2 regions of the Pseudomonas sp. Ors-4-3C genome follow, and region 1 is predicted to be linked to the other one. Evidence: riboswitches for the same ligand, from Rfam matches in the RefSeq annotation. Region 1 holds a riboswitch; the other holds the start of a gene.
The links. A riboswitch is a leader RNA that binds a small molecule or an ion and turns the genes downstream of it on or off. The one in region 1 is predicted to bind cobalamin.
Positions count from the first base shown of each region.

Region 2: it holds a riboswitch for cobalamin, as region 1 does, so the genes downstream of both, cobO (cob(I)yrinic acid a,c-diamide adenosyltransferase) here and cobW (cobalamin biosynthesis protein CobW) in region 1, are expected to answer to the same signal.

Region 1 covers NZ_CM146900.1:2,673,028-2,676,410, reverse strand. Annotated here, with positions in the region: gene ACVHNU_RS11945 (CbtA family protein) at 1-265, opposite strand, end outside; gene ACVHNU_RS11940 (CbtB domain-containing protein) at 277-474, opposite strand; cobalamin riboswitch at 597-817, opposite strand; cobalamin riboswitch at 1,869-2,081, shown strand; gene cobW (cobalamin biosynthesis protein CobW) at 2,180-3,250, shown strand; gene cobN (cobaltochelatase subunit CobN) at 3,254-3,383, shown strand, end outside.
Region 2 covers NZ_CM146900.1:1,072,442-1,075,824, forward strand. Annotated here, with positions in the region: gene ACVHNU_RS04995 (PQQ-dependent sugar dehydrogenase) at 1-112, opposite strand, end outside; partial or broken gene ACVHNU_RS05000 (hypothetical protein) at 179-764, opposite strand; cobalamin riboswitch at 929-1,158, shown strand; gene cobO (cob(I)yrinic acid a,c-diamide adenosyltransferase) at 1,240-1,851, shown strand; gene ACVHNU_RS05010 (cobyrinate a,c-diamide synthase) at 1,848-3,197, shown strand; gene bluB (5,6-dimethylbenzimidazole synthase) at 3,245-3,383, shown strand, end outside.

The DNA.
Region 1 (3,383 bases):
TCAGGGCGAAACCGACCGCCACCACCAGATTGCCGCCGGTGGTCGAGACCACGCGCTGCCAGCCGTTTTCCGGCTCCCAGGCTTCGGCGTCGTGAGTGTGTGCGGCTGTGCCGGCGGCGTGTTCGTGAACGGCCACCGGTTCGGATTTCTCGAAGGTTTCGGCCTGCAGAATCAGTGGCGAGACCCAGAAGCTTTGCAGCAGGGTCAGCAGCAGGGCGGCCAGCAGACCGGTGAAGCCTGCGGTTTGCGCAATACGCTTGATCATGTCGGCAGGTCTCAGTGGCACGGGAACGCAGCGCTGTGGCGGGTATCGTGAGCGGCGTTGTGCACCGCTTCGATGTGCGAGAAGCCGGCGAAGTACACGAGGCTGGCGCCGAGGATCGAAGCGAAAATGGCGGCGGTCAGGCGTTGGCTCAACGTGGCGGTGCTGGAGATTTTGTCGGTGTTGCTGCCGGTGCTGCTGATGATTGACATGGCGCTTCCCTCTGGAGTGTCAGCGGGTTGATAGAGCGCATGAAAACCCCTGCGAGTCGGGCACGCAGAGGTTCGAACAGCGCCCGCCCACCGCGGGTTTGTTATGTTCAGCGACGCAAAATGCGCACTGTGTGTTGCGGGCCGGTCTCCGGGCTCACGAGGGGTTGGCGTCAGGCCGACCTGCAAGCGTCACCTTCCCATGCCGTACGGCACAGTGGATTCGACGCTTCGCTCGCTTACCGTTGCGGGGGCAGCACCGGACTGACATGGCTTTGAGTAAAGCACATGATTCACCGGTTTCCCGTTTCACCCTGTGAAGGGCACCCGTAACAAGTTGTGTAGGAGAGCATGGGTTGGGGATTTGAGTCAATTGAGTGGGGTGGGTATATCCGTTTCTGCGGTAACGGCCACTTAGGGTTCCGCCCTTACGGCGGGTCACTTTTGGCAAACGCCCCAAAAGTAACCAAAAGGTCTATGCCCTGACGTTCGGCCCTCGCTTAGGCTCGGGTTCCTTCGCTCCGGGATTCATCCGGGGGGCAGCGCCTACGGTTTGCTTCGCTGCACCTCCTCTCGCTGTGTTTGGCTGCGCCAAACGGTCGCTGCGCTCCCACCCCCGGATAAACCCCTCCACTCAGCCTGCCGACGGGCCCTGAGATCAAAAGCTTTACTCGAGCTAACGCTCATTGTGTTGAGTGGGGCGGCTTCGCCGCATGGGGGGTACGCTCTCTGAATTGTAGGAGCCAGCCTGCTGGCGATGGCGGCCTGACAGCCGACCAATTTCTTGCGGATGCACCCGGCCCAACTGTGGGAGCGGGCTTGCTCGCGAAGGCGGCCTACCAGCCGACCAATTTCTAACTGAATGCATCCAATGCCATGCAGGAACTGCCGAAGGCTGTGATCTTTTGATCTGCTTTGGCTTTGGCTTTGGCTTTGGCTTTGGCTTTGGCTTTGGCTTTGGCTTTGGCTTTGGCTTTGGCTTTTGATCTTCAGCCCCTTCGGCAGGCCGAGCGAAGGTGTCCATCCGGGGGATAGGCGCGCAGCGCCATGCGGCGAAGCCGCATCCATCGAGAGGAGGTGCAGCGAAGCAAACCGGAGGCGATGCCCCCGGATGGACACCGTAGCGAGGCAACACTGAGCCTCAGCGAAGTGCCGTACGCCGGGGCAAAGCCTTTTGGGTTACCTTTTCGGCGTTTGGAAAAGGTGACTCGCTGTAAGAGCGAAACCGCCAGCGGCGACACCCGCAGAAACGGATATGCCCCCAATCCAAAAAAACCATACCCCTTAACCCGAAGTCTGGCAAAAGTGACCCGCCGCAACGGCGAAACCGTAATCAGCAACCCCCGCAGCAACGGATATGCCCCCAATCCAAACATTGACCCATCCTCAAGCCATGCGTAGCCTTGCGCTTTCGAGGTTCTTCGGCCCACGCCGAAGCTAAGAAGGGAACGCGGTCAAAGCCGCGGCTGCCCCCGCAACTGTGAACGGTGAAGTTCGTTGCCACGCCACTGCCAGCTCAATCCACAGAGCCAGCGGGAAGGCGCAGCGAATGCCGGGCCCAAGGCCTGAACACCGTCAGCCAGGAGACCTGCCTCGTGACAGATTTCTCACTACAACCGGGCGGGGTGATCCGGTGGCGAATTCTTCCGCGCGCACGTTCGCAGCGGATCTCGTCCCGTATGCCCGCCACCTTGCCAAAGGGCATCCGATGAAAACATTGGCCAAACTCCCCGTCACCATCGTCACCGGTTTTCTCGGCTCGGGCAAAACCACCTTGCTGCGGCACATGCTCGACAACGCTCAGGGCCGTCGCATCGCCGTGATCGTCAACGAGTTCGGCGAACTGGGCATCGACGGTGAAATCCTCAAGCAATGCACCATCGGCTGCACCGAAGAAGAAGCCACCGGCCGCGTCTATGAACTGGCCAACGGCTGCCTGTGCTGCACGGTCCAGGAAGAGTTCTTCCCGGTGATGCGTGAGCTGGTCGCCCGTCGCGGTGATCTCGACCACATCCTGATCGAAACGTCCGGTCTGGCCCTGCCAAAACCGCTGGTGCAAGCTTTCCAGTGGCCGGAAATTCGCAGCGCCTGCACGGTTGACGCGGTGATCACCGTGGTCGACAGCCCGGCCGTGGCCGCCGGCACCTTCGCCGCGTTCCCGGATCAGGTCGATGCCCAGCGCAAACTCGATCCGAACCTCGATCACGAATCGCCACTTCATGAGTTGTTCGCCGACCAACTGGCCAGCGCCGACCTGGTGATCCTCAACAAGGCCGACCAGACCAGCGCGGAAGATCTGGCTCGCGTTCGCGCTGAAGTCGCCGAAGAACTGCCGCCCGCGGTAAAAATCATCGAAGCCAGCAACGGTCGCCTGCCGCTGGACGTGCTGATCGGCCTCGGCGCCGGCTCTGAAGAACACATCGACAGCCGCCACAGCCATCACGACCACCACCACGACGGTGATGACGATCACGATGACCACGATCACGACGCCTTCGATTCGATCTCGATCGAACTGCCGCAAGCCGACGAAAGCCTGCTGCTCGACGCGCTAACGCAACTGGTGGTCAAGCACGGCATCCTGCGCGTGAAGGGCTTCGCGGCGATTCCGAACAAGCCGATGCGCCTGTTGATTCAAGGCGTAGGCACGCGTTTCGACAAGCACTTCGACCGCCAGTGGTGTGCTGACGAAGCGCGCGTCACCCGTCTGGTGCTGATTGGTCAGGAACTCGACGCTGCGCAACTCGAAGCGCAACTGCGCGCCGCGCTCAGCGTTTAAGCCATGCACCTGCTCAGGACCCAGCCCGGCGGTTTCGTGTCGGATGACAACATTGCCGACCTTGGACAAACCCCCGCCGAGCTGGTGATCCTGTGCAGCGGCGATTCCAGCCTGGCGCTGCTCGCCGAAGCGG
Region 2 (3,383 bases), 1.6 Mb from region 1:
GCAGTTTCGGTGACGGGCCGGTGCCGTCGGAAACTTGCAGGCTGGAGGATTCACCACAGGCGGCGAGCCCTCCGGCGAGGGCGATGACGAGAGCGAGTTGGGTTTTGCGCATTACTGATCTTCCCTATGAATGCATGCCTAATCATAGAGGAGTGTGCGCACCCGATGGTTCAACCGCTCAACCGCGGGCCTCTTTGAACAGCACGGCCGATGCCCGGGTGATAGTTGCCCGCTTCGCTGCGCAACTTGCGGTAGGCGTAGGGGAAATACCAGGCCACTGCGCAGCAGTGTTCCTTTTGCAGGTCGTCGACCATGTCCTGCAACTCTTCGGGGCTGGCGCTGTGCTGGGCCTTCTGCGGGGCGACGAACAGGCAGCCGAGCTTGAGGTCGCTGGCAAAACTGATGCGTTTGGCGTCGCTGGTGATCTCCAGCAGAGCCTGGGTCAGGTTGAGGTTGTTGACTCGCGGCCAGCGCTGGGTCGCCTGAAGGTAGGCGCGGTCTTCGGCCCCGGCGATGAACAGGTCGGCGCGGGCGTTGCGTTCGCCGTCCTCGTTCTGTTTGCGCGTGGCGGTATCGCAAAGGGTTACCAGCTCGGCCATCCATGCCGCCGCGGAGAGCAGTCCGAGATTGGCTTTCTCGTCATGCCAGTAGGGGGTGTCGTTGTCGCCGCGTACAGCGTTGTAGCGGTCGATACAGTCAAACCAGCGTTCAAGCATCGGGCGCAGGAATTCCAGGCGCGGGTTGCTGATGATCATGCCTTGCATCGTCATCATCCTTATTGTTGTGATGTGCTTTTTCAACCAAAAGCATGGCTCTTTGATATCACTTGTCTCAGTGTGGCACAAGATTGGCGTCAGATAATTGATCGGCGGCAGTTATTCGCCCGACGGCCCCCTCTTTAATTGACGCTCCACCCCCAACCCTCTAACCTTCGCGGCTTGTTTCAGGTGCTCTGTGACCTGTGTCGACAGAGTGAAACAGGGAAGCCGGTGAGGGTTGTCTTCAGGCGAAGAACGATCACGATCCCGGCGCTGCCCCCGCAACGGTAAATGAGTGAAAACTGTGCATTGAGCCACTGTGTCGACGACGCGGGAAGGCGCGCAGTCAGGCGATTCGCCGCTCATGAGCCCGGAGACCGGCCTGATCCATCCAGCGGCATCACGGTGGGCGATGCCAGGCTTTTTGCCGTCTATTCTTGTGCCTGCCCGCCGTTATCCAGCCTCAACGGAGAGCTCCCCCATGACCGATTCCCCCGAGCGCGACGAACGCCATCTGGCGCGTATGCAGCGCAAAAAAGCCGTGATCGACGAACGCATCGCCAATTCGCCTGACGAATGCGGCCTGGTGCTGGTGTTGACCGGCAATGGCAAAGGCAAAAGCAGCTCGGCGTTCGGCATGCTCGCCCGCGCCATGGGCCACGGCATGCAGTGCGGCGTGGTGCAGTTCATCAAAGGCCGCAACAGCACGGGCGAAGAACTGTTCTTCCGCCGCTTCCCCGAGCAAGTGCGCTTTCACGTGATGGGCGAGGGCTTCACTTGGGAAACCCAGGATCGCCAGCGCGACATCGCTGCCGCCGAAGCCGCGTGGGCCGTATCCCGCGAGTTGCTGCGCGACCCGTCGATTGGCCTGGTGGTGCTGGACGAACTGAACATCGCGCTCAAGCACGGCTACCTCGATCTGGATCAGGTGCTCAGTGACTTGCAGGCGCGTCCGCCGATGCAGCACGTGATCGTCACCGGTCGCGCGGCCAAGCCGGAAATGATCGAGATGGGCGATACCGTCACCGAAATGGGCATGCTCAAACACGCCTTCCAGGCCGGCATCAAAGCGCAGAAAGGCGTCGAACTTTGAATCAACCACGTCACTGCCCGGCGGTACTGATTGCCGCGCCGGCCTCCGGTCAGGGCAAGACCACCGTCACCGCCGCGCTCGCTCGCTTGCATCGTAACCAAGGGCGCAAGGTGCGCGTGTTCAAGTGCGGCCCGGATTTCCTCGACCCGATGATTCTCGAGCGCGCCAGCGGTGCGCCGGTGTATCAACTGGACATGTGGATGGTCGGCGAGCAGGAAAGCCGCCGGCTGTTGTGGGAAGCCGCCGCCGAAGCCGATCTGATCCTGATCGAAGGCGTGATGGGCCTGTTCGACGGCACGCCATCCAGCGCTGATCTGGCGCGGCATTTCGGCGTGCCGGTGCTCGGCGTGATCGACGGTACCGCCATGGCCCAGACCTTCGGCGCATTGGCGTTGGGGCTGGCGCGCTATCAGCCGGACTTGCCGTTTGCCGGCGTGCTGGCCAACCGCGTCGGCACTTTGCGTCATGCGCAATTGCTCGAAGGCAGCCTCACCGAAGGCTTGCGCTGGTACGGCGCATTGTCCCGGGAAACCGGGATCGAGTTGCCGAGCCGCCATCTCGGTCTGGTACAGGCGAGCGAACTGAATGACCTCGACCTGCGCCTCGACGCCGCCGCCGAAGCCCTGGCCAGCAGTTGCGAGGTAGCGCTGCCACCGGCCGTGGCATTCGCCGCGCCCGAAGTGAACCCTGCTGAACCGCTGCTCGATGGCGTGCGCATTGCTGTCGCTCGCGATGAGGCTTTTGCCTTCACCTATGGCGCCAGTCTCGATCTGCTGCGGGCGATGGGCGCCGAGTTGAGTTTCTTCTCGCCGATCCGCGATACCCAATTACCCGAGGCCGACAGTCTGTATCTGCCCGGTGGTTACCCGGAATTGCACCATGTCGCGCTGGCGCAAAACACCGCGATGCTCGACGCGATCCGTGCGCACCACGCCGCCGGCAAACCGCTGCTCGCCGAATGTGGCGGCATGCTCTATCTGCTCGACGCGTTGACCGATGTCGACGGCACCCGTGCCGAACTGGTCGGGCTGCTGCGCGGTGAGGCGGTGATGCAAAAACGTCTGGCGGCACTGGCACTGCAAGCGGTGGATTTGCCGGAAGGTTCGTTGCGCGGTCACACCTATCACCATTCCCTGACCAGCACCGATCTGACGCCGATTGCCCGAGGCCTGAGCCCGAACGGCGGGCGTGGGGCCGAGGCGGTTTATCGGCAAGGGCGGATGACGGCGTCGTACGTGCATTTCTACTTTCCGTCGAATCCGACGGCGATTGCCGCGTTGTTTGCGCCAGAATGTCAGGCCGCCTTCGCGAGCAAGCTCGCTCCCACAGGGGATCGCGTTTCTTGAGCAAGCACCCCGTCCAATGTGGGAGCGAGCCTGCTCGCGAAGAGTCCATGACCGACAACGCATTCACCGAAGCCGAGCGCCAGGCCGTCTACCGTGCCATCGCCGAACGCCGCGACATGCGCCACTTCACCGGCGGCACGGTCGAACCGGAGCTGCTGCGCCGCCTGCTCGAAGCCGCGCATCAGG